One region of the Kaistia defluvii genome, then DNA from elsewhere that is predicted to be linked to it. Evidence: predicted binding sites of a transcription regulator. Region 1 holds the regulator's gene; each other region holds the start of a gene.
The links. Region 1 encodes LexA, which represses DNA repair genes until DNA is damaged. Its sites were predicted from a motif close to TGTTCNNNNTGTGTTCNG; they were not measured.

Region 1 (9,584 bases):
CCATGGAGAGCGCCATCATCGTCGTCTGGTTGATGCCGGCGAGGATGGTGGGCAGCGCGAGCGGGATCTGCACGCCGAGCAGGCGCTGGCGCGGATTGGTGCCGAAGGCGCGGCTGGCCTCCATCACGGCCGGATCGACCGAACGGAGGCCGAGATCGGTCAGCCGCACCAGCGGCGGCGCGGCATAGACGATGGTGGCGATCAGCGCCGGGATCTTGCCGGGGCCGAAGATCATCACCGTCGGGATCAGGTAGACGAAGCTCGGCAGGGTCTGCATCAGGTCTAGGACCGGCGCAACCGCCTGCCGGGTGCGCAGCGAGCGCGACATCCAGACGCCGACGGGAATCGAGACGAGGATGGCGGCGAGCGTCGCCGTGATCATCAGCGCCATGGTCGTCATGGCATCTTTCCAGAGATCCATCACGCCGAGGAACAGCAGCGCGCCCAGCACCACGGCCGGCAGCGGCCAGCGCCGCGTGGCAAGCCAGGCGATACCGGTCAGCACCGCGATGATCAGCCACCAAGGCGTCGCGATCAGCAGGTTCTCGATCGCCTTGAGCAGCATGAGGAGCGGATAGGCGGCGGCCTCGAAGGTCCCGCCCCAATGGCGGACGACCCAGTTCAGGCCGTCATCGACCGCGCGGCGCCAGGGCCGCGTATCAATCAGTTGAGGAAACAAGATCTGTCTCTTTCTTCATCCCGCCATGGCGGGGCAAATTCGCTATGGACGCGCGAAGGCGCCCGCCCTGCCCGGCCTTGATGGCCAGGGGCGCAGGGCAGCGGCAAAACGGAAACGGCCGGGAAACCACCCGGCCGTCCGTTTGCCTGTCGGCGATGTCAGTTGAGGCTGGCCTTGACCTTGGCGGCCACTTCCGGCGCGACCCAGCTCGTCCAGCGGTCTTCCTTGGTCTTCAGGAAGTTGAGCGCGGTCGCCGCGGCGTCTGCCTTGTTCTCGTCGCCATAGACGAGGATCTCGCTGATCTCGGCATTGGTTAGGCCGACCTTGGCGAGATAGCCGGCGACATTCGGCGCATCGCTCTCGATCCACTTCGCCGCGCCGACAACGGCCGGCGAGGACGGATAGGCGGTCACGCCCGGCTTGTCGGTGCAATCGCGGCTGGTGTTGCAGGCATAGACGTCCGGCTTGGTCGGACCCAGATCCAGCTGCACGGCGTCATACTTGCCGAGGATGGCCGTCGGTCCCCAATAGTAGAACAGGATCGGCTCTTCGCGGGTGAAGGCGCGGGCGATCGAGGCGTCCAGCGCGCCGCCGGAGCCGGGCGAGAACAGGTTCCAGCCCTTGTCCTTCATGCCGAGCGCCTCGAACAGAGCGCCGGTGGAAATTTCGCAGGCCCAGCCCGGCGGACAGGAATAGAGCCGCCCCTTGCTGCTGTCCTCGGGATCCTGGAACAGCTCGGGATGGCCGATCACGTCCTGGACGGTCTTGATGTCGGGATTCGCCTTCTGGACATAGCGCGGGATGAACCAGCCCTCGACGGTGCCGTCGGTGATGGCGTTGGTCAGCTCGACGACCTTGCCGTCGGCCAGGCCCTTCGCCCAGGGCTCCTGGATCGTGCTGGTCCAGAGTTCGGGCGCCACCGCCGGGCTGCCGCGCGTCAACATCGAGGACGATGTCGGAACGGTGTCGCCGGTGACGATCTCGACGTTGCAGCCGAAACCCTTCTCGAGAATGATGGCATGGATATGCGCCAAGGCGGCCGCGGAGGGCCAGGTCATCTCGGCGATATCGATAGTTCGGTCGGTGCCGCAGCTGGCGGCGTCAGTGGCTTGCGGATCGGATCCCTGGGCAAGCGCGGAATGGCTCGTGGCGGACAAAAACGCAACGGCGATCGCGGCGGCAATGCCACCGGATTTGAATATCATCGGATAGAACCTCGTGTCAGTTGATGATCGAGACCATAGGGACACAGTGCAATTGTGTCAAATCCGACAATACATTGCCATAAATTGGCGACGAGATCGCCTTATTCTTGATCGATCATCCTTTGTCATGCTCTTGGCTTTCTCTGCCAAGAAAATATCACCTGTCCGAACATAGCGCCGCCGCGCCGGATACGATCGCCAAGAAAAAATAAATTTCGCACTGCTGTGCGAGATCTCGGTGCCCGCCGCAAAATCACCGGCTGCCGCCGGTTCAGGCGGGATCCCTTCGTGACAACCTTCCTCTACGGTACCCGGAATCTGGAGACTTGCGCCGAAACGCTGCCGGCGCGAGAAGGCGTTTCGCACCGAGCGAAGACGGCGCACGCTTGTCCGCGTTCACCCTTTGCCGATCTGGCTGCCGACCCGCAGCCTCTGACGCGCCGGACGTCGCCCGTTCGCGCCGGCGCACGCGGCCCGCCCGGGAGCCCAACCCAGCGCCGGTCTTGCGGAACGCATCGGGAACAGCTATTCTGTTCGCGTTTTGTACCTAAATGATTCCCGTGTCCGCCATCCCGCCCGGCTCCGTCGTCCGGGGTACGGCGACACTCCCTTGGCAATGCCCGCAGCGCGAGATCAACATGCTCACCCGGAAGCAGTATGAACTCCTCATGTTCATCCAGGAGCGGCTCAAGGAAGCGGGCGTTCCCCCCTCTTTCGACGAGATGAAGGATGCGCTGGATCTCCGCTCCAAATCGGGCATCCACCGGCTGATCAAGGCGCTCGAGGAACGCGGCTTCATCCGCCGCCTGCCCAACCGGGCCCGCGCGCTGGAAGTGGTCCGCCTGCCGGAGACGATGACGCCGGCCATGGCGCGTCCGAAGAAGCAGGCCTTCTCGCCCAGCGTGATCGAAGGCAGCCTCGGCAAGGTCCGCCCGGTCGACGACATGCACGACGTCGCCGAGCCGGTGATCATCCCCGTCATGGGCCGTATCGCCGCCGGCGTGCCGATCTCGGCCATCCAGACCCAGAGCCATTCCATCACCGTGCCGCCGGAAATGCTGCGCGGCGGCGAGCATTTCGCGCTCGAAGTACGCGGCGATTCGATGATCGAGGCCGGCATCCTCGACGGCGACACGGTGCTGATCCGCAAGAGCGACAATGCGGAATCCGGCGACATCGTCGTGGCGCTGGTCGACGAGGAAGAGGCGACGCTGAAGCGGCTGCGGCGCAAGGGCGCCTCGATCGCGCTCGAAGCGGCGAACCCCGCCTATGAGACGCGGATCTTCGGGCCGGATCGCGTCCGCATTCAGGGCAAGTTGGTCGGGCTGCTGCGGACCTACTGATCGGCCGGGTCGTCCTCATAGGGCGGCATCCAGGGCCTTCGCACCGGCGCATAGGCGGTGCGAATCTCGAAGCGCCGGCCGAGCCATGGATCGGGCGGCGCAGTCTGTGACTCAGCTGTGGCCGAGGGCTCCGGCGGCAGCACGTCCTCGTCTTCGGCATTGCGCTCGACGAGATTGTAGCGCGATGGCTCCATGGGGAGGCCGGCATCAGGGATAACCGTCACCTGCCGCGCTGCGGCCGGCTCCGGCCCTGCGCTTGCCGCCGCTTTGACCGCCTGCTCGACAGCACTCTCTGATGAAGTACCCGCTCGGCGCGGCTCCATAGAGGAACTGGCCTCGGCGACAGCCGTCTTCGGTTGCGCCTCAGTTGACTTCGGTCCCGCCCTTTCGGATGCCAGCCCCTCGGCACTCCCCTCTGATGATGCCACCGTCCCGCGCGGCCACATGGCCAGCGAGCCCGAGCGCTCCAGCGTGCCGCGATCGATCACGGCAGTATGGCGAAGGCAGGTTTCGGGCGCCGCCAGCGGCGTCACCACCAGCATGGCGCGGCGGCAATCCTCCTCGAACGCCGCGCGGTCGAGCGCCAGCGCCACCCAGCTCCCATCCGGCATTCGGCCGACGCAGCCGGCTGCGTCGCAGCCGCCCGCCTGCAACGCCGCCTTCGCGTCCCGCTCGTCGCCATCGGATCGAAGCCAGATATCGCTGACGAACCGGTCCGGCTTGCGCGCGACAATGCGATAGAGGCCGTCCCCGCCCCGGATCGCCATCTGCCTGCCATCCGCGCTGACCAGTAGGTCCGGTCGCGCTGGGAACAGGGCGAGTGCAATTCCCGCCAGCATCGGCACGACGCCGAGCAGCCGCCAGCGCTCGCGCCAGAGCGCCAGCCAGACGAAACCACCGACGAACAGCAGCAGGGCCGCGACGCCCGGCATCGCCGCGCCGCCGGATTGGCCCGACCATCGGGCGACCGTCGCCGACACGCCGAGCATGCCGTCAATGCCCCAGTGCACGACCGCGAAGGGCAGCGCCTCCAATCCGAACGGCATGGCGAGCACCGAAAGCAGCGCGAAGGGCATGATGAGGAAGTCGGTGAGCGGCATCGCCGCGACATTGGCCAGGATCGACAGCGGCGCCATGCGCTGGAAATGATAGAGCGCGAAGGGCGTCGTGCCGAGGCCGCCAAGCAGCGAGGTCAGCGCCATGCCGGCGACGAACAGGAAGGCGCGCCTCGGCAAGGCGGCCGCGCCGCTGCGGGCGCCGAGACGCGGCACGGGGTTGTTGCGCCGGCGGTCCGCCAGCATCTCGAAGCCGGCAACGAGGGCGATCGTTGCGGCAAACGACATCTGGAAGCTGGCCGAGAGGATGCTTTCCGGCGTGATCGCCAGGACGACCAGCCCCGCCAGCGCGACATTGCGCATCGAGATCGCCCGCCGGTCGAGCAGGATGGCGAGGAAGGCGATCGAGGTCATGATGAAGGAGCGTTGCGCGGCGACGTCGAGGCCGGAGATCAGCAGGTAGAAGCCGCTGACCAGCAGCGCCGCGATCGCCGCCCACTTCTTGATCGGCCGACGCAGCGCCAGCGACGGGATCAGCGCCAGCCCGGCCCGCACGCTCCAGAACACCACCCCGGTCACCAGCACCATGTGCAGGCCGGAGACGGAAAGCACATGCGCGAGGCCGGAGAGGCGCAGATCGTCCTCCGTCGTCTCGGAGAGCCCGCCGGCATCGCCGATGATCAGCGCCGAGGCGATATAGCGGCTCTCGCCATCGAGATTGGCGACGATGCGGGCGCGGATCGCTTCGCGGACCGCCTCCAGCGACTGGCGCAGGCGGATCGACAGCGGCGCGCGGCCGAGTTCGGCCGACTGCGCCGCGCCATAGCCGAAGCCGGTGGCGCCGATGCCGCGATAATAGGAATCGCGCGCGAAATCATATCCGCCCGGCAGCACCGGCCCGGATGCCGGCCGCAAGCGCGCCAGCACCTGGATGCCGTCGCCGACCGCCGGGGCCGACTTCCCCCGCACCGTCACGGTGACACGCTGCGGGATGACCGTCACGCGCCTGGCGTCGATGCCGGCCACCCGGATGGTCAGGCGATAGCCGCCCCGCCGCGCCTTGCGCTCCTCGACCCAGCCGGTGACCGTGCCCGTCACCTGCCGCTCCAGCACGCGGGTCGCCAGCGTGTCGGTGCGCAGCTTGATCGCGCTGGCGCCCGTCGCGGCCATGGCGAGCACGATCAGCAGGCGGACGGAAGCGGTGCGGTGCCGGCGCGCCACCGCCAGCCCCCAGAGCAGGACGGCAAGCCCGGCCAGCGCGACGATCGAGGGCTCGGAGGGCAGCGCGAAATAGATCAGCGCGCCGATGCCGAAGGCGACGGGCAGCCAGGGAAAGCCACGCCCGGCCTCGATCTCGCGCTCCAGCCAGGCGCCGGCGCCGAGCCAGAACCGATCGAGCGCGACGGCAGCGCGAAAGCCCGGCGGGATGCCGGCCGGGACAAGGAAACGGCGCGCGCGAACCGGGGCCGGCTCGTCGCTTATGCCCTCCTCCTCGCGCGGATCGCTTTCAGCCATGCCCCCGCCTTTGCGCAGCTGGGCAAACAGGCCGGGCGCTCCCAAACCCGTTTGGCCCCTGCGCCCCCCTATGCTACATGACCAGCCGCAGATCGCCGAGTGGCGAGACTCCATGCCCCTTGCGGCTTCCCGCACATCGAGAACAGTCCATGTCCAAACCGGTCGTCACCCGCTTCGCCCCCTCGCCTACCGGGTTCCTGCACATTGGCGGTGGCCGCACCGCGCTGTTCAATTGGCTCTATGCGAAGCATACGGGCGGCAAGATGCTGCTGCGGATCGAAGACACCGACCGCGAGCGCTCGACCGAACCCGCCATCGACGCGATCCTGGACGGGCTGAAGTGGCTCGGCCTCGACTGGGAGGGCGAGACCGTGTTCCAGTTCGCCCGCGCGCCGCGCCACCGCGAGGTGGTCGAGGCGCTGCTGGCCGCCGGAAAGGCCTATCGCTGCTACTGCACGCCGGCCGAGCTCGACGCCATGCGCGAGAAGGCGCGGGCCGAGGGCCGTGCGCCGCGCTATGACGGCACCTGGCGCGACCGCGACCCGTCCGAGGCGCCGGCCGGCGTCAAGCCCGCCATCCGCATCAAGACCCCGCTCGACGGCGAGACGGTGATCGACGACCAGGTCCAGGGCCGCGTCGTGATCCCGAACAAGGATCTCGACGATCTCGTCCTGCTGCGCTCGGATGGCAACCCGACCTACATGCTCTCGGTCGTGGTCGACGACCATGACATGGGCGTCACCCATGTCATCCGCGGCGACGACCATCTGACCAATGCCGCGCGGCAGATGGTGATCTACCACGCCATGGGCTGGGACGTGCCGGTGATGTCGCACATCCCGCTGATCCACGGCTCGGACGGCGCCAAGCTGTCGAAGCGCCATGGCGCGCTCGGCGTCGATGCCTATCGCGCCATGGGCTACCTGCCCGAGGCGATGCGCAACTATCTCGTCCGCCTCGGCTGGGCGCATGGCGACGATGAAATCATGTCGCTCGACCAGATGATCGAGTGGTTTGACATCGTCGATGTCGGCCGTTCCGCCTCCCGCTTCGATTTCGCCAAGCTGGAGAACCTGAACGGCCACTACATGCGCGCGACCGACGACGAGACGCTGCTGAAGATCTTCCTCGACACCCTGCCCTATCTGCCGGGCGGCGAGGCGATGGAAGTGCAGCTGACCCCGGAAAAGACCGAGCAGCTGCGCATGGCGCTGCCCGGCCTGAAGGACCGCGCCAAGACGCTCGTCGAGCTCAAGGACGGCGCCAACTTCCTGATGGTGCAGCGCCCGCTGGCGTTGGACGAGAAGGCGACGACCATCCTCGACGCCAATGCCCGCGCACTGCTCAAGGACGTGCATGACGTGCTGTCCGGCGTCAATGACTGGACCGTCGAGGCAACCGAAGAGGCGGTCAAGGCGTTCGCAGAATCGCGCGAGCTGAAGCTCGGCAAGATCGCCCAGCCCCTGCGGGCGGCCCTGACGGGACGCGCGACGTCGCCGGGAATCTTCGACGTGCTGATCGTGCTCGGCCGTGAGGAAAGCCTCGGCCGCATCGCCGACCAGGCGCTCTGAAAACCGACGCCGCGGCAGGAGCGAACCGCCGCCTGCCGCGACGTCCCGTTGATATCAAAGCCTTATTATAGGCCAAGCTAGGCCCGCTTGCCGCGGTGCAATAAATCGGATACCCATCGGACCGTTAATTTTCTCGGCAGCGCTGCCAGATTCACGCATGACACGCGCGCGAGCACCCGCCCGAACAAAACAATTCTTCAAGGGGGTAGGTTTCATGAGCGAAACCAAAGCGACACTCACAGTTGGTGGCGAGTCCTGGGACTTCGACGTCAAGCAAGGCACCCTTGGCCCTGACGTCATCGACATCGGCTCGCTCTATTCCAAGACCGGACGCTTTACCTACGACCCCGGTTACACGTCGACCGGTGCCTGCGACAGCAAGATCACCTTCATCGACGGCGACAAGGGCGTTCTGCTCTATCGCGGCTACCCGATCGAGCAGCTGGCCGAGAATGGCGACTTCCTCGAGACCTGCTACCTGCTGCTCTACGGCGACCTGCCGACCGCGGCGCAGAAGGCCGATTTCGATCAGCGCGTGACCTATCACACGATGGTCCACGAGCAGATGTCGCGCTTCTTCACCGGCTTCCGCCGCGACGCGCATCCGATGTCCGTCATGGTCGGCGTCGTCGGCGCGCTCTCCGCCTTCTACCACGACTCGACCGACATCTCGGACCCGCATCAGCGCATGGTGGCCTCGCTCCGCCTGATCGCCAAGATGCCGACGATCGCGGCCATGGCCTACAAGTACCATGTCGGCCAGCCCTTCGTTTATCCGCTGAACTCGCTCGACTACGCGTCGAACTTCCTGCGCATGTGCTTCGCCGTGCCGGCGGAAGAGTACAAGGTGAACCCGATCCTCGCCCGCGCGATGGACCGGATCTTCATCCTGCACGCCGATCATGAGCAGAATGCCTCGACCTCGACGGTCCGCCTCGCCGGCTCGTCGGGCGCCAATCCGTTCGCCTGCATCGCGGCCGGCATTGCCTGCCTCTGGGGCCCGGCGCATGGCGGCGCCAATGAAGCGGCGCTCAACATGCTGCAGGAAATCGGCAGCGTCGACCGCATCCCGGAATACATCGCCCGCGCCAAGGACAAGAACGATCCGTTCCGCCTGATGGGCTTTGGCCACCGCGTCTACAAGAACTACGACCCGCGCGCCAAGATCATGCAGAAGACCTGCCATGAGGTGCTCGGCGAGCTCGGCATCACCGATGATCCGATCCTCGAGGTCGCCCTCGAGCTCGAGCGCATCGCGCTGCATGACGAATATTTCGTCTCGAAGAAGCTCTATCCGAACATTGACTTCTATTCGGGCATCACGCTGAAGGCGCTGGGCTTCCCGACGACCATGTTCACCGTGCTGTTCGCGCTCGCCCGCACCGTCGGCTGGATCGCGCAGTGGAAGGAAATGGTCGAGGACCCGAGCCAGCGCATCGGCCGTCCGCGCCAGCTCTACACGGGCGCCGCCTCGCGCGACTACGTCCCGGTCTCCAAGCGCCACTAAGGCGTCGGGATCTGAAATGCAAAAGGGCGCCTTCGGGCGCCCTTTTTTGTTTGTTTCGCGTAAGACAAGCCGCCTCACACCATCCTCGCCGTCATCCCGGCGAAGGCCGGGATCCATGAGTCAAGTCATGGGGAGCACGGCTCGCCATTCGGAGGTCTGGTTCCCGGAGTCGCTGCCATATGGATCCCGGCCTTCGCCGGGATGACGGAGTTCATTTCGGTGGGGCGATCCGATGAAAGTCGCAAAGCAAGCCCCTCACCCCAGCCCTCTCCCGCGCGCGGGAGAGGGTGGCGGCCGCGCCAACGGCCCTGCGGCGTGTCGCTCGGCCCTCGCCCCATCCTCGCCGTCATCCTGGGCTTGACCCAGGATCCATTCAGCCGAGGCCTTGGGTGTCGCGGCTTTCCAGCGGTGCGGAGACTTGCCTCCGGCCACCCCCTCCCTCCAGCCCGGCTGGATGGATCCCGGATCTCCGCTTCGCTGCGTCCGGGATGACGGCGAGGGTGGATTCAGGAAGAGGAAGGGCCGCGCAGGCGCAAAGAAGCCCCCTACCCGCGAGCGGCCAGCAAGGTCAGCACCGTGTCGGCGGCGCGGTCGGAGGGCGGGACGCCGCCCGTGCTCATCAGCGCGTCGAGGCGGGCGAAGCCGTCGAGCTGGGCCTGGCGCGCGGGGCCATCGGCAATCAGCGGCTCCAGCGCCGCGACCAGCTTCT
Region 2 (9,584 bases), on a different contig from region 1:
CGATCCAGCACAGGATCGCCGTCAGCGTCTCCGCCGCGATGATCAGAATGTAGAATGCGTGGTGCAGCGTCGGGCTCGTGATGGCGCGATAGTGAATCGTCGCGTTCGGGAAGATCGTGTCCATCAGCAGCACGTGGCGCACGAACTCGAAGTTGGACCCGTAGTCGGTGATGTTGCCGAACGCGACCAGCGTCGCGAAGAAGGCAATCGAAGCGACAAGCGCCGTCTTGCTCAGCCGGGTGATCTGCATTTCGTCTCCTCTTGGTTGCAAAAGCAAAGCGATACGCCGCTTCTTCTACGAAGACGTAAATGCCCTACCGGCAGGCGTGCCTCTTCTTGCTTGTCTGGCTTCTGGCCGGGGTGGAGCTTGCCGTGGCTGCCCTTGGCGGGCGAACTCTAGCGATAGCCGGTTGCGTCGGCGGGTTGGTCGGCTTCCTGCACTCCGACGAGATAGCGCCAGGCATCGGGTCGCGAACCGTCGAGATCGGTGAAGCCATAGACCTGCGCGAGGCCGCCGCTGGAGAGCGATTGGCCGTTCCAGCGGGCGCGGTCCGGGTCGGCGGCAAGCGCGGCGACGGCGCGGCCGACGAAGCGCGGCGTTTCCGAGATCACGAAATGCGGCTGGTCATCGAGCGCGTCGCGCCAGTTCGCCTCGCGGACGCCAAACGCCTCCAGCATCATTTCCGAGCGCAGCCAACCGGGCGTCAGTGACACGGACGTCGCGCCATGGGGCGCCAGGTCCTTGGCATGCGCCCAGGCCATGCGGTTCACAGCCGTCTTGGCAAGGTCGTAGAAGGGCGAGAGCCGGTAATGCGTCGCGTTGTAGTCCGCGGTGCCGTCGGTCACCTCGACGAGCAGGCCGCCGGGTTGGGCGATGAGGAGCGGCAGTGCGAAATGGGCCGTGATCAGATGCGTGTCGATGCCGAGCCGAAGCAGGCGCAGGCCATTGTCCAGCCCGTGCTCCCAGACCGGCTTGTTCCATTCGAAGAGCTTTTCACCACCCCAGATGTCGTTGACGAGGATATCCAGCCGGCCCTCGTCGCGACGGATGCGTTCGACCAGCGCCTGCACCTGCTCCGGTACCAGGTGATCGGTCGGCACGGCGATGCCGCGGCCGCCAAGCGCGCTCACAAGCTCTGCGGTCTCCTCGATCGTCTCGGGCCGCTGATATTCGGACGGCCGGTCGCGCGTCGTGCGTCCACTGACATAGACGGTGGCTCCGGCCGCGCCGAGTTCGGCAGCGATTCCACGGCCAGCGCCCCGCGTTGCGCCGGCGACAAGCGCGACTTTCCCTTTCAACATCCCGATTTCTCCCTATTTCTGGCCTTCAACCGCTGGTCTATCCAATGCCTTCGATATATAAATGATCATTCGTTTATAAAAGGATGTCAATATGGCGCGCACGAAGTCGATGCCTGACGAGACCGTGCTGGAAGCGGCCCTCGCCATCATCCAGCAGCAGGGCCCGGAGGGTCTAACCTTCGAATCGCTCGGCCGCGCGTCTGGGCTGGCGGGGTCGACGCTGGTGCAGCGTTTCGGCAGCAAGGCGGCCTTGAAGCAGGCGGCGCTGCTGCATGCGTGGGATGGGCTCGACGCCCGGACGGCGACGCTTGCCGCCGCCGTGCCGAAGAATCCTGCCGGGGCTATCGCGCTCCTCGTCGGACTGTCCGACTATGGCGAGATCGATGCCTATGCCGAGGGGCTGTTGATCCTGCGCGAGGATCTGCGCGATCCGCAACTGCGGGCGCGCGGTGCCAAATGGAAGGCGGAACTCGCCGGAATACTCGATGCCTGCTTCGCGGAAACGCCGCACGCCCCGGCCGATATCGGCCTGCTGATGGCGGCGCAGTGGCAGGGCTCGCTGCTCTGGTGGAGCTTCGATCCGCAGGGCAGCGTCACCCAGCACGTGCAGCACAGCCTGGTCCGCTTCGTCGCGGTGCTGCTGGCTGCCGAGCCGGGCTCGTCCCGCTGACGATTTCGTTCGAGAAGCGAGTCTACCGCGTGCGAAATCATGGCGCTCCGCGGTGGCCGATGGCAGGTTAGCCCGATCCAACGGGGGTGCCTGATTCCGCAAGGATGGGCGCTAAAAAAGACGGCCGTCGGGGATGCGTCAGGGGCAGGACCGCGTCCGCCGCAGGCCAAGGTAAAGATAGGGAGAGACAAGCATGGCGGAATTGGCGGGCAAGGTGGCGATCGTGACAGGCGGCGCGACCGGCATCGGCTTTGGCGGCGCCCAGGCGCTGGCCGGGGAGGGCGCGACGATTGTGATCTTCGGGCTCGACAAGGCGGCGCTGGACAAGGCGGTCGCAACGCTCGCGGCCTCGGGCGCCACGGCCCATGGCATTGTCGGCGACGTTTCCAGCGACGCCTCGGTATCGGCCATGGTTTCCGAGACCGTCGCAAAATTCGGCCGCATCGACATCATCGTCAACAGCGCCGCCATCCAGCCTTACGGCACGGTCGAGACGATGGGCGAGGCGGAATGGGACCGCGTCCTCGCCGTCAACCTGAAGGGCACCTATCTGACGGCCCACCACGCCATTCCCGTCATGCGGAAGAATGGCGGCGGTACGATCGTCAACATCGCCTCGGTGCAGGGCATCGCCTGCCAGACCAATGTCGCCGCCTATGTCGCCTCGAAGGGCGGCCTTCTGGCGCTGACCCGCGCCATGGCGCTGGATCACGCCAAGGACGGCATCCGTGTCAACGCGGTCTGCCCCGGCTCGATCGACACGCCGATGCTGCGCTTCGCGGCAAGCGAAAATCTCGACGGCAAGACGGAGGATGAGGTGATCGCCTCCTGGGGCGCGGCGCATCCAATCGGCCGCGTCGGCCGCATCGAGGATGTCGGGGCGATGATCGCCTTCCTGGCCGGTCCGCGCGCCGCCTTCTGCACCGGCGGCGAATACAAGGTCGATGGCGGCCTGCTCGCCAAGATCGGCGTCGTCCTGCCGGATTGAGGCGGAACCGCAGACAGAAAAGCCCCCGGCGAAGTTCGTTCGCCGGGGGCTTTTCTATGGGGTGGCGTGAAGCCTACTCGGCGTCGGCGCGCAGGATGCCGAGGCCTTCTTCGGTCAGCACATAGCCGGCGACGCGGGTGCGGACGAGGCCAAGCTCGATCAGCTTCTGCACGGCCTTGCCGTTCAGGCCGACATACGGGCCGGGACGCGCGACGCGAGCCAGCGTCTTCAGCTCGATTTGGGAAAGGTCGGTCTTCGAAACGGCCATGGCACGGTCCTCTCAGTGATTTGCCGCGGACAATAGCGAATAATCCCGGGAAGACTAGCGCCGCGCCGCGAATTGGTGAAGCCCGCCCCGGCGCCGCGAAAAGCGCGATGCCGGGGCGGTGATATGGCTATTCCGCCGCGGCAAGCAGGCCGCGCTTCTTCAGCAGTGCCGAGGGCTCGGGGTCGCGGCCGCGGAAGGCCCGGTAGGCCTCGTCCGGCTTGCGGCGATTGCCGGCCGAATAGACGGATTCCTTGAGCTTGGCGGCAACCGCCGGCGCGAAGATATCGCCCGCTTCCTCGAAGGCGCCGAACCCGTCCGCGTCGAGCACTTCCGACCAGAGATAGGAGTAATAGGCCGAGGAATAGCCGTCGCCGGCGAAGACGTGCTGGAAATGCGGGGAGCGGTGCCGCATGACCATCGCCTGCGGCATGCCGATCTCATCCAGGATCTTCTGCTCGAAGGCGGGTGCGTCGAGCCCCGAAGTATCGTCCAGCAGGTGCAGTTCGAGATCGACCAGCGCCGAGGAGACATATTCGACGGTGGCAAAGCCCTGGTTGAAGGTGCGGCTTGCCATCAGCCGCTCGATGAGGGCCTTGGGCATCGGCTCGCCGGTGCGGTAGTGCAGCGCGAAGCGCTCCAGCACCGAAGGCTGCTCGAACCAGTGCTCGTAGAGCTGCGACGGGAACTCGACGAAATCGCGCGCGACATTGGTGCCGGCGATCATCGGATAGGTCACGTCGGACAGCAGCCCGTGCAGGCCATGGCCGAATTCGTGGAACAGCGTGCGGGCGTCGTCGAAGGAGAGCAGCGTCGGCTGGCCATCGGCCGCCTTGGCGAAGTTCATCACATTGACGATGATGGGCTGGATGGCGCCATTCAGCCTTTCCTGGCCGCGATATTCGCTCATCCAGGCGCCGGAGCGTTTCGACGAACGCGCGAAATAATCGCCGAGGAACAGGCCGACAGGCTTGCCGTCACGGTCCTTCACCTCGAAGACGCGGACGTCCGGGTGATAGACCGGCACGTCGAAGCGCTCGGTGAAGGTGACGCCGAACAGCCGCGTCGCCGTGTCGAAGGCGGCGTCGATGATCCTGTCGAGCTGGAGATAGGGCTTCAGCTGGCTTTCATCGAGATCGAACTCGGCCTTGCGGCGCTTCTCCGAGTAGTAGCGCCAGTCCCAGGCGGCGATGTCGAAATTGCCGCCTTCCGATTGCGCCAGCGCCTGCAGCGCCTCGCGCTCGGTGATCGCCTGGGCGCGGGCGGGCTTCCAGACGGATCGAAGCAGGCCCATCGCCGCTTCCGGCGTCTTGGCCATGGAATCGTCGAGCCGGTAATGCGCGAAGGTCGGGAAGCCGAGCAGCTTGGCCCGCTCGGAGCGCAGCTTCACCGTCTCGGCGATGATGGCGCGGTTGTCGGTCTTGCCGGCCTCGCCGCGCGCGGTCCAGGCGGCAAAGGCCTTTTCGCGCAGGTCGCGCCGGGCGGAAAACTGCAGGAACGGTTCGATCGACGAGCGCGACAGGGTGATGACATGCTTGCCGTCGAGCCCACGGTCTTTGGCCGCCTGCGCCGCCGCGTCGCGCAGGAAATCGGGCAGGCCGGCGAGATCGTCCTCGCCTTCCAGCGTCAGGCTCCAACTCTTCTCGTCGGCGAGAACGTTCTGGCCGAAATTGGTGCCGAGCGTCGCAAGCCGTTCGGCAATGGCGCCGAGACGGGTCTTGGCCTCCGCCGGCAGGCCGGCGCCGGCGCGCATGAAACCGGTGTGATAGCGATCCAGCACCCGCGCCTGTTCGGCGTCGAGGCCGGTCGTGCCTGCCTTGAACAGCGTGTCGATCCGCTCGAACAGCTTGGCGTTCTGGTAGATGCCGTTGCTGTGCCGCGCCAGCACCGGCGCGAGATCGAGCTCGATGGTTTCCAACTCGTCATTGGTATGCGCGCCGGTCAGGTTGAAGAAGACGCTGGCGACGCGGTCGAGCTTGCGGCCGGCGCGCTCCATCGCGGCGATCGTGTTGTCGAAGCTGGGCGGCTCGGCATTGTCCGCGATATCAGCGATCTCGGCCTCATGCTCCGCGATCGCCGCCTGGAAGGCGGGCGTGTAATGGGCGGGTTCGATGGAGGCGAAGGGCGGGACGCCGAACGGCGTATTCCAGGGCGCGAGAAGCGGATTTTCGGCAGTCATGCGGTCCTCGGTGAGATTGAGCTGGCCCAGACATGGAGCCATCGGCCGCGCGGTTCAAGCTTAATGCCGGCTGCATTCCTCTCTATAGGAGAGAGATCAACCTTCTGTCCGATTCGAGTTTCGCCATGTCTGCCTCCGCTCCGCTCCGTCCCCGTATGCTCGTGATCGGCGATGTCATGACCGACGTCATCGTGCGACCGGACGGTCCGCTGGTGGTGGGCTCCGACCGGCGCGCCAAGATCGGCCTCTATCCGGGCGGCTCGGGCTGCAACCAGGCGGCCTGGCTGGCGCATTTCGGCATTCCGGTCGCCTTTGCCGGCCGGGTCGGCCGCCGCGATCTGGCCGAGCAGGAACAGGCGCTGCGCGATGCCGGCGTGGTGCCGGTGCTCTCGGCTGATGACGAGCGCACGACGGGCATGCTGATCGTCCTTCTCTCCGAGGGCGGCGAGCGCAGTTTCCTGACCGACCGCGGCGCCAATGACGGGCTTTCGGCAGAGGACCTGCCCTTCTCGATGCTGAACGAAATCGACCTAGTGCATGTCTCCGGCTATTCCCTGTTCACGCCCGGCCCGCGCGAGGCGGTGATGGCCATGATGGCGGTGGCGCGGGCGCGCGGCATCACGGTCACCGTCGACCCGGCCTCGGTCGGCTTCCTGGAGGAGGTCGGCCCGTCGAATTTCCTGGGATGGACCAGTGACGCCTCGATCATCTTCCCCAATGCCGAGGAAGCCGCGTGCCTGACGGGCACCCGCAACGCCGCGGAGCAGATCCGCTTCCTGACAGCGCGCTATGACCTCGCCGTCATCAAGCGTGGCGCCGAGGGCGCGGAGGCCGCCAATCTGTCGGTTCGCCTCAAGGCGGCGGCGCCCAAGGTCGAGGTCGCCGACACCACGGGAGCGGGCGACGCGTTCCTCGCCGGCTTCCTGGCAGCGCATCTGGCCGGCAAGGGCGTCGACGTCTGCCTCGAGCGCGGCGTCAAAGCCGGCGCCGAGGCGACGACGGTCTTTGGTGGCCGCCCGAAGCATGGTAACCCACTGCCGCGCGTCTGGGGCGAGGTCTAGCCAGGGCCGACGGATTCGACGTGGCAGAAGCGCCTTTCACCTCTCCCACAGGGAGAGGTCGGAGCGAAGCTCTGGGTGAGGGGATACGATCTCACCGGTGAGGCCTCAACCCCTCACCCGCCGCACTGCGTGCGTCGACCTCTCCCCGTGGGAGAGGTGGCAGCCATACTCCATCCAGAAGCCTATCTCCCGACGTAGCTCGCCGCCCCGTCCGCCAGCGCCACCTCGATGATCTGCAGGCCCTTGTCGCTCAGGCGCGAGGGAAAGCGCTCCGGCAGTCGGGCTTCGTGCGGCGGGATCACGCGGTTCCAGTCGCCGCTGGCGGCCTCGACGATGTCGTGCAGCGCCAGCACCATGTTGGTCTGGCTGCCGACGCCCATGCCTACCGGGCGGTAGTACGGATCGTCCGGCGTGCCGCCATGCAGGTTTTCCATCCGGTAGACGAGATCGCCGGTGATCACCCAGCTGTCTTCGCTGTCGCGCCGGCCGTCATTGCGGATGACGACATATTGCGAACCGGCCGTATGCGTGTCCGAGGCCAGACGCAGGTCGATGCCGGGGAATACATCCTCCATGTCGCCGCTGATCGAGACGAGCCGGCCGTCGCGCGCCAGCTCGACGCAGCGGATGATGTCGCCGGGATCAGCCGCCTTCATCAGCCAGCGGAAGCGCCGGTCCAGCGACATCGCCCAGATCCAGCGCGAGAGTTCCCGCTCCTGGATGTAGAACTTCGCATTCGGGAACAGCGTCAGCCCGCCCATATGGTCGAAATGGGCATGGGTGATGATGACGTCGGTGATCTCTTCCGGCTTCACGCCGATCTCGGCCATCACGACATGCGGCGGCTGCCAGTTCACGACGCCGGAATTGTCGGCGAGCACCTTGCCATAGGCGGCGTTGTCATGGCCGCAATCGATCAGGATCGTGTGCTGGTCGCTCTTCAGCAGCGTGTAGCCATAGGGCAGCTTGCAGGTGCCCTTGTTGTGCTCGCCATGCACCAGCGCGCTGAGCGGCATCTCGGGAATATAGGCGTATTCCAGAACCCAGATAGAATAAGTGGCCATGTTCCCCCCCCGGAAGCCTAGAGCGCCAGCCGCCCGGCCTGCCGGTGTTCGGCGCAGCAGGACTGGCTGAAATCGACGAGATCGAAGCCGGGCAGGGCGCGCGAGGCATGGCCCAGCTCCTGCCAGGCGCTGGTCAGTCTTTGCGTCGGCGCGGTGACGGCCTCCCTGTCGGCCGGCGCGATGCGCAGCAGGGCGAGCGTTCCCGCCAGCTTCTCGACTGCGGCCTTGAGATGCAAATGGTGATGCCTGGCCAGCGCCGAGCGCGGCGTCAGACGAAGCGTGGCATCACGGGCGGAATCGAAGAGATCGGCGGCGACGGCGAGCATGGGATGATGCGGCCCGGCGGAACGGGCACCAGTGGCGGCAAGCAGCAGCAGGCCGGCAAGCTGGGCCGCGACCTGGCGCAGATCCTCGAAGCAGCTTTCCGCCGCCTCGATATAGGCGAGCGTCGCGTCATCAAGCCCGCCTGGGGGCTCGCAGCGAAACGCCTCGGATCCGAACCGGTTGGTCATGCCCTCTCCCGCCGAACCGCTCCCCCATGGCCGGCGGGGCAGCATGGTCGAACGGGCGCATCGGCTCAAGACCGGCAGGAAAATTCGCCTCCGCGCATCCGGCGGGATAAGTCCCGGGGACGCGCGGAGGCGGGTGTCGTGGGCGCTTATTCGCCGTAGGGAACCCAGATGTTCTTGACCTGGGTGGCGCGGCGCAGGAACTCGCGGCCCTGGCCGGAAGCCTCGTTCCAGCGGCGCGGAACGCCCTGGTTGGCCCAGACCGGCTTCAGGTTTCCGGCCGAAGCCTTCTCCACCATGGCGCTGCCGGCCTTGGAGCCGAAATACCAGAGCGCGGCGACATCGTCGTGCTCGGCCAAGGTCTTGGCGAGCACGTCGCGCTCACCCGTGACGATGTTGACCACGCCAGCCGGGACGTCGGAGGTGTCGAGGATCTGGTAAAAGTCCGTCGCCGCCAGCGGATGGCTGGAGGACGGCACGACGATGACCCGGTTGCCCATGGATATCGCCGGCATCACCAGCGAGACGAAGCCCAGCAGCGGCGCCTCGTCGGGGCAGAGAATGCCCATATTGCCAAAGGCTTCGTTCATGGCGAGCGTGACGTTGCGCGACTTGGTCGCATGCACCGCGCCGTCGAACTTGTCGGCCTGCGCCGCGTACCAGAAGGTCCGCCGGATCGAGACCGCAACCTCTTCCGCCGCCGCCTTGGCCGAAACGCCGGTCATCGCGACGATGCGCTCCTCGAACTCCTTCGCACGGGACGAGAGGTTTTCCGCGACGTAGTAAAGCACCTGCGCGCGGTTATGCGCCGTGGCGCCGCCCCACGATCCGGCCTTGCCGGCCGCTTCCACGGCGTTGCGGATATCCTTGCGGTTGCCGAGGCCGGCCTGGCTGATCGGCTGACCCTTGGGGCCGAGCACCGTGTAGGAATAGCCGGAGTCGGGACGAGCCTGCTTGCCGCCGACATAGAGCTTGGCGGTGCGGTCGATCGACGGCAGGCCCGAGATCTCTTCGTCCGCGACCGGTAGCGCCGACAGCTTGGCGGCGATTTTCTCGTCTGCCTTCAAGGGCTTGTCGATCACCGGCTTCAGATATTCGGCCATGCCCTCGCGCCCGCCTTCGCGGCCATAGCCGCTCTCGCGATAGCCGCCAAAGCCGGCGGCGGCGTCGAACATGTTGGTCGAATTGATCCAGATCACGCCGGCCTTCAGCTTGGCGGCGACGTCCAGGGTCAGGTTGATGTTCTCCGACCAGACCGACGCGGCCAGGCCGAAGCGGCTGTTGTTGGCGATCGCCACCGCTTCATCCGGCGTGCGGAAAGTCATCGCCGCCAGAACCGGTCCGAAGATCTCGACCTCGGCGATGGTGGAGGCCGGCGCAACATTGGTGAACAGCGACGGCGGGAAGAAACAGCCCTTGCTTGGTAACCCCTTGTTAGCCTGGAAGAGCGTTGCACCCTCGGCTTCGCCCTTGGCGACCAGTTCCTTGATCCGCTTCAGCTGGACCGGGTCGACGATCGCGCCCATGTCGATCGACTTGTCGAGCG
Region 3 (9,584 bases), on a different contig from region 1:
TGCGCCCGGCCTCGCTCAGGACGCCATCGACCGTTCGGCTGGCGCCGCCGCCGGCGACCCGGCTTTCAATGTCGCGACGCTCGTCCGAGGTCAGGTCGCCGACCTCCAGCATCGCGTCGACGAACAGGCGCAGCCCGCTTTCCGTCGGCAGCCGTCCGGCCGAGGTGTGCGGCGCATAGATCAGGCCCAGGCCTTCGAGATCAGCCATGACGTTGCGGACGGAGGCGGGCGACAGCGCCATGGGCAGGATGCGGGCGAGATTGCGCGAGCCGAGCGGCTCTCCCGTCTCCAGATAGCTGTCGACAATGCGCTTGAAGATTTCGCGCGAGCGCTGATCGAGCGCGGAAAGCGCCGACGATGCCGTCTCGGTGGCCGTGCGGTCGGCGGGCAAGACGCTGGATCCTCTCTTCGAAAGCTTCGATCTCTTTGATTAAGTGTCGATTTCGACGCCCGGTTCAAGCAGGGCTTTACGTTTTGAGCCACCGACCTGTACAAGCGGACCAACGAAACAGCCAGGAATATCCCATGCGACCTTCGAAACGCGCCGCGGACGCCCTGCGTGCGGTAACGCTTGAACGCGGCGTTGCCAAGCACGCGGAGGGCTCTTGCCTGGTCAAGTTCGGCGACACGCACGTGCTTTGCACCGCCAGCCTCGAGGACAAGCCGCCATCCTGGCTGCGCGGTTCCGGCAAGGGCTGGGTTACCGCCGAATACGGCATGCTGCCGCGCTCGACGGGCGATCGCATGCGCCGCGAGGCCGCGACCGGCAAGCAGTCCGGCCGGACACAGGAAATCCAGCGCCTGATCGGCCGCTCGCTGCGCGCCGTCGTCGATCTCGTCCATCTCGGCGAAAAGCAGATCACCATCGACTGCGACGTGCTGCAGGCCGATGGCGGCACCCGCACGGCCTCGGTCACCGGCGCCTGGGTGGCGCTGTATGATTGCGTCGCCTGGATGAAGTCGCGCGACATGGTCGGCCCGAAGGTGATCCGCGACCACGTCGCCGCCGTCTCGGTCGGCATGTATCGCGGCACCCCGGTGCTCGACCTCGATTACGCCGAGGATTCGGAAGCCGAGACGGATGCGAACTTCGTCATGACCGGCACCGGCGGCATCGTCGAGATCCAGGGCACCGCCGAAGGCAAGCCCTTCAACGAAGCCGAACTGACCGCGATGCTGACGCTTGCCAAGAACGGCATCGTCGACCTGGTCGAACTGCAGAAGCTGGCCATTTCCGGATGAACGCCATTTCCCACCGCCTGACCTCCGGCGACACGCTCGTGCTCGCCTCGCATAATGGCGGCAAGTTGCGCGAATTCGCCGGCCTGATGGCGCCGTTCGGGCTCAAGGTCGTCTCGGCCGGCGAACTTGGCCTCCCGGTGCCGGACGAGACCGGCACGACGTTCGAGGAAAACGCCGCGATCAAGGCGCATGCCGCCGCGCTAGCCTCGGGTTTCCCGGCGCTCTCGGACGATTCCGGCCTCTGCGTCGATGCGATCGGCGGCGATCCCGGCGTCTATTCCGCCGATTGGGCAGCACCAGACGGCGATTTCGCCCGCGCCATGCGCAATGTCGAGGAGAAGCTGCAGCAGGCCGGCGCCACCACGCCGGAGAGCCGCACCGGCCGCTTCGTCGCCGTGCTCTGCCTCGCCTTCCCGGATGGCACAACGCGCTATTACCGCGGCGAGATCGAAGGCACGCTGGTCTGGCCGCCGCGCGGCGAACTCGGCTTCGGCTACGATCCCGCCTTCCTGCCGGAAGGCCATGAGCGCACCTTCGGCGAGATGGCGGCGGACGAAAAGCATGGCTGGTCGGCCGGCCGGACCGATGCGCTGTCGCACCGGGCGCGCGCCTTCGCGAAGTTCGCCGAAGCCGAGCTCGGGGCCTGACATCCATGGCCCCCCCGATCGAACCCGGATTTGGCGTCTATGTGCATTGGCCGTTCTGCGCAGCCAAGTGCCCCTATTGCGACTTCAACTCGCATGTCCGCCACCAGGGGGTCGATCAGGAGCGGTTCGCCAAGGCGTTCGTCACCGAGATCAAGACGATGGCCGCCAAGTCGCCGGGCAAGACGGTCGATTCGATCTTCCTCGGCGGCGGCACGCCGTCGCTGATGGACCCGAAGACGGTCGGCACCATTCTCGAGGCTATCGGCGCGGCATGGAACGTCGCACCGGATGCCGAGATCTCGATGGAGGCCAACCCTTCCAGCGTCGAGGCGGAGCGTTTCCGCGGCTATCGCGCCGCCGGCGTCAACCGCGTCTCGCTCGGCGTGCAGGCGCTGAACGACACGGACTTGAGGGCGCTCGGCCGGGTGCACAATGTCGAGGAGGCGATGCGCGCCATCGACATCGCCCGCGCCACGTTTCCACGCCTGTCCTTTGACCTGATCTACGCGCGTCCGGGCCAGACGCCGGACTTGTGGCGGGCCGAACTGATGCAGGCGCTGGAACGCGCTTCCGACCACATGTCGCTCTACCAGCTCACCATCGAGCCCGGCACGATGTTCGAGAAGCTATACCAGGCCGGCAAGCTCGCCATTCCCGACGAGGATACCGCCGCCACCCTGTTCGAGATCACGCAGGAGGTCTGCGACAAGCATGGCCGGCCGGCCTATGAGATCTCCAACCACGCGGTTCCCGGCGGCGAATGCCGGCACAATCTCGTCTATTGGCGCTATGGCGAATATGCGGGCATCGGTCCGGGCGCGCATGGCCGCCTGGTCATCGATGGCCAGCGCCACGCCACCGCAACGACGCTGCTGCCCGAAACCTGGCTCGGCCGGGTCGAATCCTGGGGCGACGGCATCGAGACCGACGACATCCTGACCCCTGAGGAATCCGGCGACGAGATGCTGCTGATGGGGCTTCGCCTGACCGAGGGCATCGACCTGCGCCGCTACAAGGCGATCGCCGGCCGCACGCTCGACCCGCGCCGGCTGGCGGACCTGATCGAGCATGGCATGGTCGAGCAGATCGACGAAAACCGCATCCGCGCCACCCGGTCCGGCTCGTTCGTGCTGGACGCCGTGGTCGCCGACCTGGCGGCCTGAGCTGCTGCGTTCACCTCTCCCACAGGGAGAGGTCGGACCGAAGGTCCGGGTGAGGGGTTGCGATCTCACCTGTAAGGCCTGATCCCCTCACCCGCCGGCCTGCAGCCGTCGACCTCTCCCCATGGGAGAGGTGAAGAGGGAGCACCCGCCCAAAGCCCTCGCCCGCTTGCGGGAGAGGGTGGGGTGAGAGTTTTGCTTCCTTAGCATCCCTCCAAGCCACCACCCGCCGAGCGAATGGCTCCCCTAGCATTCTCCGCGACCATCATCCTGAGGTGCCCGGCGAAGCCGGGCCTCGAAGGAGAGGCCAGGAAACGCCGGTCCGATCTCGAAGGCCTGCAAGATGGAGCCCCGCTGGACCCTCCTTCGAGGCTTCGCTGACGCGAAGCGCCTCAGGATGATGGTGGAGCGGGTGGTCAGCTCGAAGGATCAGAAGCTTGGAAGCCGTGCTAGCGAACCCTCACCAGGCGGTTTTCGAACATAGGCCACCCACGATCACGGCCGCCCCCCCCTACGTCCCCGTGCGGGCAAAGGTCTGCGGGGCGCGGTCGATCATCACCGGGGTGCCGCCGCCAAGCTCGTAGACGGCCAGCTGGCGCTGGTTGGTGCCGTCGGGGAGGAAACGGAAGGCGCCGTCGACGCCGATGAAGCCGTTCGGGTTCGCCAGCGTATCGGCCGTGAAGCGCTTGTCGCCATAGCGGGCGGCAAGCCCGGCGGCGAGGCTGGTCGCGTCATAGCCGAGGGAAGCGGTGCGCAGCGGCGGCGCGCCGAACACGCCCTGGTAACGCACCGCGAAGGCGGCATAGCCGGCGCGGTCCGGCGCCGGATACCAGCCGCCGCGAAGCGTCGGCTCGGCGGCGATGCGCGGATCGTCCCACTGGCCCGAGCCCAGGAACTTGACCTGCCCGGGCCGGATGCCACGGGCGGAGAAGATCTGCGCCAGGAAGGGCGCGGCGTCGCCGGCGTCCGGCATGAAGACGGCGTCGACCTGGCCGCTCTGGACCACCGCCGCGATCGCTTCCGCCTTCTGCTGCATGGCGACCCGGTCGAGGCCGTAGCGCTCGATCGTGATGATGCGCGCGCCATTGGCGGTGGCGGCGCGCTGGACGGCCGCCTCCATCACCGTGCCATAGCCATTGTCGGGCAGCAGCGCCGCGATGGAGCGTTTTCCCTGCGAGGCGGCATAGCTGATGATCCGGTCGGCATCCGACTGCGGCAGGAAGCTCAGCAGATAGACGTTGCGGGCGGCGATGTTGGTATCGGTCGAGAAGGCGACGATCGGCACGCCGGCCGGCCTTGCGACGGAGGCCGCCGCCGCGACGGACTGGGCGAAGAGCGGCCCGATGATCAGTTCGGCACCCTGCGAGATCGCCTCGGTCGCCGCCTCGCGCGCGCCTTCCGGCGTGCCGCGGTCATCCTTGACCAGGATCTGCAGATTGGCGCCGCCCTGGAATTCGCGCAGCGCCAGATCGGCGGCATTCTTCAGATTGGCGGCGATGACTCCGGCATTGCCGGTGGCCGAAGCCGGCACCAGCAGCGCGACGCGCACCGTGCCCTTGCCGAGCGTCTCGCCATGGGCGGGAGTGGCGCCCGTCGCCGCCGGCGCCAGGCTGGCGCCCACGCCCGGCCCTCCCACGGTCGAGGCGCAGGCGGCGAGCAGGCCGAGCGCGGCGACGCAGGAAGCGAACGCCCCCGCCTTGCCCGCATCCAGCCGTTCGGAACGGAACCAACCCACACGCCTTCTCCTGTTCAATCGCAAGATGTAACTGTACTGGAAAGCCCATGGTTGTTCAGCGGCAAAGAGCGGCGGTTTCGGTGAATTCAGGTCTGGTGTCACATCTCCACAACGTCGGCGCGGGCGAGTCATGAGCGCTCCCGCGAGACCGGTCCATCCGGACAGCGCCGGCGGCGAGAGCCAGGCCGGCTATCAGATCGACGGCCAGCGCCTGCGCGCGCCGGCGATCGAGCCCGGCCTCTATATCGTCTCGACGCCGATCGGCAATCTGCGCGACATCACGCTCCGCGCGCTGGCGACGCTCGCCGCCGCCGATGTGATCGCCTGCGAGGATACGCGCGTCACCCGCGTGCTGACCCGCCATTACGGCATCGAGACCGAGCTGTTCGCCTATCACGAGCACAATGCCGACCGGCAGCGGCCGAAACTGCTGGCGGCGCTCGCCGCCGGCAAGACGATCGCGCTGGTGAGCGACGCCGGCACGCCGCTGGTTTCCGATCCGGGCTTCCGGCTGGTCGGCGACGTGCTGGGGGCCGGCCACCGCGTCGTCCCGATCCCCGGCGCCTCGGCGCTGCTCACCGCCCTGGTCGCGGCGGCGCTGCCCACCGACACCTTCCTGTTCGCGGGCTTCCTGCCCAACCGCACCGTCGGCCGCAAGAAGCGGCTCGCGGCGCTGGCCGAGGTGCCGGCGACGCTGATCTTCTATGAATCGCCGCACCGGACGGCGGATTCTCTCGCCGACATGGCGGAAACGCTGGGCGCCGACCGCCCGGCCGTCGTGGCGCGCGAACTGACCAAGACCTTTGAAACAATCCGGCGCGGAACGCTGGGATCGCTGGCCGAAGCCTTTGGCAACGAGCCATCGCCCAAGGGCGAGATCGTGATCCTGATCGGCCCGCCGGTCGCCAGCGAGCCCGAAGCCGAGGAAGTCGACTCGCTGCTCGCCCGGCTCCTGGAAAACCATCCGTTGAAGGAAGCGGCGGCGCTGGCCGCCACCGCCACCGGCATGCCGAAGCGCGACCTCTACCAGCGCGCGCTGGAGCTGAAGGCGGAAGCGGCCGGCGACGAGGAAGACGAGGACGACGGCGAACCGGACTCCGACGACGATGGCGCGGCCTGACCGCCGCGCCTCCGAACGCCATGGCCGTTTCGCCGAAACGGTCGCAGCCCTTTACCTCAACCTGAAGGGCTATCGCACGATCGCACGGCGCTTCCGCAGCCCGCTCGGCGAGATCGACCTCGTCATGCAGCGCGGGCGGACGCTGGTCTTCGTCGAGGTCAAGGCGCGCCGGACGCAGGACGCCGCGATCCTGGCGATCCCGCCCGCTGCGCGCGACCGGCTCATCCGGGCGGCAGAAAGTTTCGTCGCCCGGAACCCCCAGGCGGCCCAGCTGACGCTCCGTTTCGACATCGTCGCCGTCCTGCCACGCCGGCTGCCGCGCCACATCGTAGATGCTTTTGCAAGGGATCGCTGACAGCGGCATTGCCATTCGGCCCCGCCACACGACATAAGAGGCCTATTCCGCATTGGGGGCCTATATGTCGCTTTCCGTCGCCGTCCAGATGGACCACATCGCCAAGATCAATATCCGTGGCGATTCCACCTTCGCCCTGATGCTGGAAGGCCAGCGACGCGGCCACAAGCTCTATCACTACACGCCCGACCGGCTGTCGCTGAATGACGGCCGGGTCGAGGCAGCGATCGAGGCGGTCACCGTCCGCGACGTGCCGGGCGACCATTTCTCGCTCGGCGAGGCGGAGCGTACGGACCTTTCGACCCTGGACGTGGTGTTCCTGCGCCAGGATCCGCCCTTCGACATGGGCTACATCACGACGACGCACCTGCTCGAGCGCATCCATCCGAAGACGCTGGTGGTCAACGACCCCGCCGAGGTGCGCAACGCGCCGGAAAAGATCTTCGTCACCGAATATCCCAAGCTGATGCCGCCGACGCTGATCTCGCGCGATCCCGAAGAGATCCGCCGCTTCCGCCAGGAGCATGGCGACATCATCATCAAGCCGCTGTTCGGCAATGGCGGCGCCGGCGTGTTCCGCCTGTCGGAGGGCGACCAGAACCTCGCCTCGCTGCTGGAAATCTTTGCCGCCGCCTATCGCGGCGAACCCTATGTCGTGCAGCGCTACCTGCCGGCGGTGCGGGCCGGCGACAAGCGCATCATCCTGGTCGACGGCGTCGCGGTCGGCGCGATCAACCGGGTGCCGGCGGATGGCGAGTCGCGCTCCAACATGCATGTCGGCGGCCGCCCCGAGCCGATCGAGCTGACCCGGCGCGACCGCGAGATCTGCGAGGCGATCGGGCCGGACCTGAAGAAGCGCGGCTTCGTCTTCGTCGGCATCGATGTCATCGGCGACTACCTGACTGAGATCAACGTGACCTCGCCGACCGGCATCCGCGAGGTAAAGCGGTTCGGCGGCGCCGACATCGCCGCGCTGGTCTGGGACGCGGTCGAATCCAAGCGCTAGGGTTAACAGGGCGCTAACAGGATCTGCGCTTCGCGGCGGATGTTCACGACCTGTTCTTGACTCTCCCCGAGATTGACGTAACGTCATCGTCAAAGGGAGAGCGGGCATGGTCGCGCATGTCACGACGGTGGCTTTTCAGGGCATCGAGGCGGTTCCGGTCGACGTCCAGGTGCAGATCGCGCCTGGCTTCCCTGGCATCATCATCGTCGGCCTGCCGGACAAGGCGGTGGCGGAGAGCCGGGAGCGGGTGCGGGCCGCGCTGCATGCCTCCGGCCTCGCCCTGCCGCCGAAGCGGATCATCATCAACCTGGCGCCGGCCGATCTGCCCAAGGAGGGCAGCCATTACGACCTCCCGATCGCGCTCGGCCTGATGGCCGGGCTCGGCGCGCTGCCGGGGGACCAACTGACCGATTTCGTTGTGCTCGGCGAACTGGCTCTGGACGGCACCATCGCCACCGTGGCGGGTGTCCTGCCGGCGGCAATCGGCGCCAACGCCATGGGGCGCGGGCTGATCTGCCCGGCCGCATGCGGGCCGGAGGCAGCCTGGGCCGGCGGTGACATGGAGATCCTCGCGCCGCGCAGCCTGATCGCCATCGCCAACCACTTCAAGGGCACGCAGGTGCTGACCCGGCCGACGCCGGCGCTGCAGCGCGACGGCGCCCCCCTCCCCGATCTCGCCGATGTGCGTGGCCAGGAAAGCGCCCGCCGCGCGCTGGAAATCGCCGCCGCCGGCGGCCACAACCTGCTGATGGCCGGACCGCCCGGCGCCGGCAAGTCGATGCTGGCGAGCCGCCTGCCCTCGATCCTGCCGCCGCTCTCGCCCAAGGAACTGCTGGAAGTCTCGATGATCGCCTCGATCGGCGGCGAGCTTTCCGGCGGCAAGCTGACCGATCGCCGGCCGTTTCGCGCGCCGCATCACTCCGCCTCGATGGCCGCGATGGTCGGCGGCGGCCTGCGCGCCCGGCCGGGCGAGGCGTCGCTTGCCCATCACGGCATTCTCTTTCTGGACGAGCTGCCGGAATTCACGCCCCAGGTGCTCGATTCGCTGCGCCAACCGCTCGAAGCCGGCGAGGTGCTGATCGCCCGCGCCAACCACCGCATCCGCTATCCCTCGCGTTTCCAGCTGATCGCGGCCATGAATCCCTGCCGATGCGGCATGGCGGGGGAACCGGGCATGAGCTGCAAGCGCGGCCCGCGTTGCGCCGCCGACTACCAGGCGCGGCTTTCCGGGCCCTTCCTCGACCGCATCGACATGCGCATCGAGGTGCCGGCGGTGACCGCCAGCGATCTGATCGGCACGGCCCCGTCCGAGAGCAGCGCTACCGTGGCCGAGCGGGTGGCGGCAGCGCGCGCGCTGCAGGCGGAACGGTTCGAGGCGCTCGGCGTCGACGACATCCGCACCAACGCCCAATGCGCCAGTTCGCTGATCGAGACGATCGCCACGCCCGACGAGGCCGGTATCAAGCTGCTCGGCGACGCAGCCGCCGCGCTCAAGCTGTCCGCGCGCGGCTATCACCGCGTGCTCAAGGTGGCGCGCACCATCGCCGATCTCGACGGCGCCGAGACCGTCGGCCGCCTGCACCTCGCCGAGGCGCTGCGCTACCGCGTCGCCGGCGATCGCATCCTGGCGGCGGCCTGAACGGCTCATCGAGTGAATGGATGGCTGGGGAGAAGGATAGATCGGGACCAGCCGCCATCTTCGGCGGGGCGCCGGGACGGACGCGCATCGGCAGTGGGCTGGCTCGTGAGGATCGACGGATCGACCCGCCCCCCTCCTCCAAACAGTCCCATGATCCTAGGCGGAGCATGCGTCCGGACGACCCGAGCCGTCTGGGGATGTGTCGACCGTCTGAGTGGCAGGCCTCAGGACGCGCTTTGCCGGCGAAGCGGCAACGGCGCAGGACGATCCGCGGAAGAGCTTCGTCACCAAACTGTCGGAGAGATGTGATTTCCTCGCCCCGTAGCTCGCGATCTCGGCATGAGAGGGTCGGGCGGAGCAGGAGAACGGTGTGATGGTGAAGCGCGTGAACGCAGCGTCGCAGCAGGTCCAGCGTGTATCGGCGGCGATCATTGCTTTGCCGGCACTATCGCAGCGCGTATTCGGCGGTATAAGACTTCCGATGCCGAAAGCCCTTCGCCCCGCCCTGCCCCTACCTGAGTCGCTCGGACGAATCGGAGCGCTGGAAGTCCGGCTCGCCGTCACCCCGCGCGAGGTGAAAAAGGCGCAGAAGCTGCGCTACAAGGTCTTTTACGAGGAAATGTCGGCCATTCCCGACGTGCAGGCGCAGCTTTCGCGCCGCGATCGCGACGGCTTCGACC

Region 2: a site for LexA is predicted at 5,510-5,527, ahead of ABIE08_RS19140 (carbohydrate kinase family protein). Genes of this name have one in related genera too.
Region 3: a site for LexA is predicted at 7,306-7,323, ahead of ABIE08_RS17305 (YifB family Mg chelatase-like AAA ATPase). Genes of this name have one in related genera too.

Annotation. Positions count from the first base shown of each region.
Region 1 covers NZ_JBEPSM010000001.1:654,199-663,782, reverse strand. Annotated here, with positions in the region: gene ABIE08_RS03140 (ABC transporter permease) at 1-679, opposite strand, end outside; gene ABIE08_RS03135 (glycine betaine ABC transporter substrate-binding protein) at 838-1,884, opposite strand; gene lexA (transcriptional repressor LexA) at 2,523-3,227, shown strand; gene ABIE08_RS03125 (ComEC/Rec2 family competence protein) at 3,221-5,797, opposite strand; gene gltX (glutamate--tRNA ligase) at 5,947-7,368, shown strand; gene gltA (citrate synthase) at 7,583-8,875, shown strand; gene lpxB (lipid-A-disaccharide synthase) at 9,421-9,584, opposite strand, start outside.
Region 2 covers NZ_JBEPSM010000003.1:471,680-481,263, forward strand. Annotated here, with positions in the region: gene ABIE08_RS19110 (DUF2165 family protein) at 1-250, opposite strand, end outside; gene ABIE08_RS19115 (SDR family oxidoreductase) at 397-1,302, opposite strand; gene ABIE08_RS19120 (TetR/AcrR family transcriptional regulator) at 1,394-1,972, shown strand; gene ABIE08_RS19125 (SDR family NAD(P)-dependent oxidoreductase) at 2,166-2,960, shown strand; gene ABIE08_RS19130 (hypothetical protein) at 3,034-3,228, opposite strand; gene ABIE08_RS19135 (M3 family metallopeptidase) at 3,356-5,404, opposite strand; gene ABIE08_RS19140 (carbohydrate kinase family protein) at 5,530-6,465, shown strand; gene ABIE08_RS19145 (N-acyl homoserine lactonase family protein) at 6,648-7,529, opposite strand; gene ABIE08_RS19150 (hypothetical protein) at 7,547-8,041, opposite strand; gene ABIE08_RS19155 (aldehyde dehydrogenase family protein) at 8,188-9,584, opposite strand, start outside.
Region 3 covers NZ_JBEPSM010000003.1:86,408-95,991, reverse strand. Annotated here, with positions in the region: gene hrcA (heat-inducible transcriptional repressor HrcA) at 1-391, opposite strand, end outside; gene rph (ribonuclease PH) at 526-1,242, shown strand; gene ABIE08_RS17335 (non-canonical purine NTP pyrophosphatase) at 1,239-1,889, shown strand; gene hemW (radical SAM family heme chaperone HemW) at 1,895-3,052, shown strand; gene ABIE08_RS17325 (penicillin-binding protein activator) at 3,561-4,784, opposite strand; gene rsmI (16S rRNA (cytidine(1402)-2'-O)-methyltransferase) at 4,915-5,904, shown strand; gene ABIE08_RS17315 (YraN family protein) at 5,891-6,259, shown strand; gene gshB (glutathione synthase) at 6,324-7,265, shown strand; gene ABIE08_RS17305 (YifB family Mg chelatase-like AAA ATPase) at 7,372-8,904, shown strand; gene ABIE08_RS17300 (GNAT family N-acetyltransferase) at 9,386-9,584, shown strand, end outside.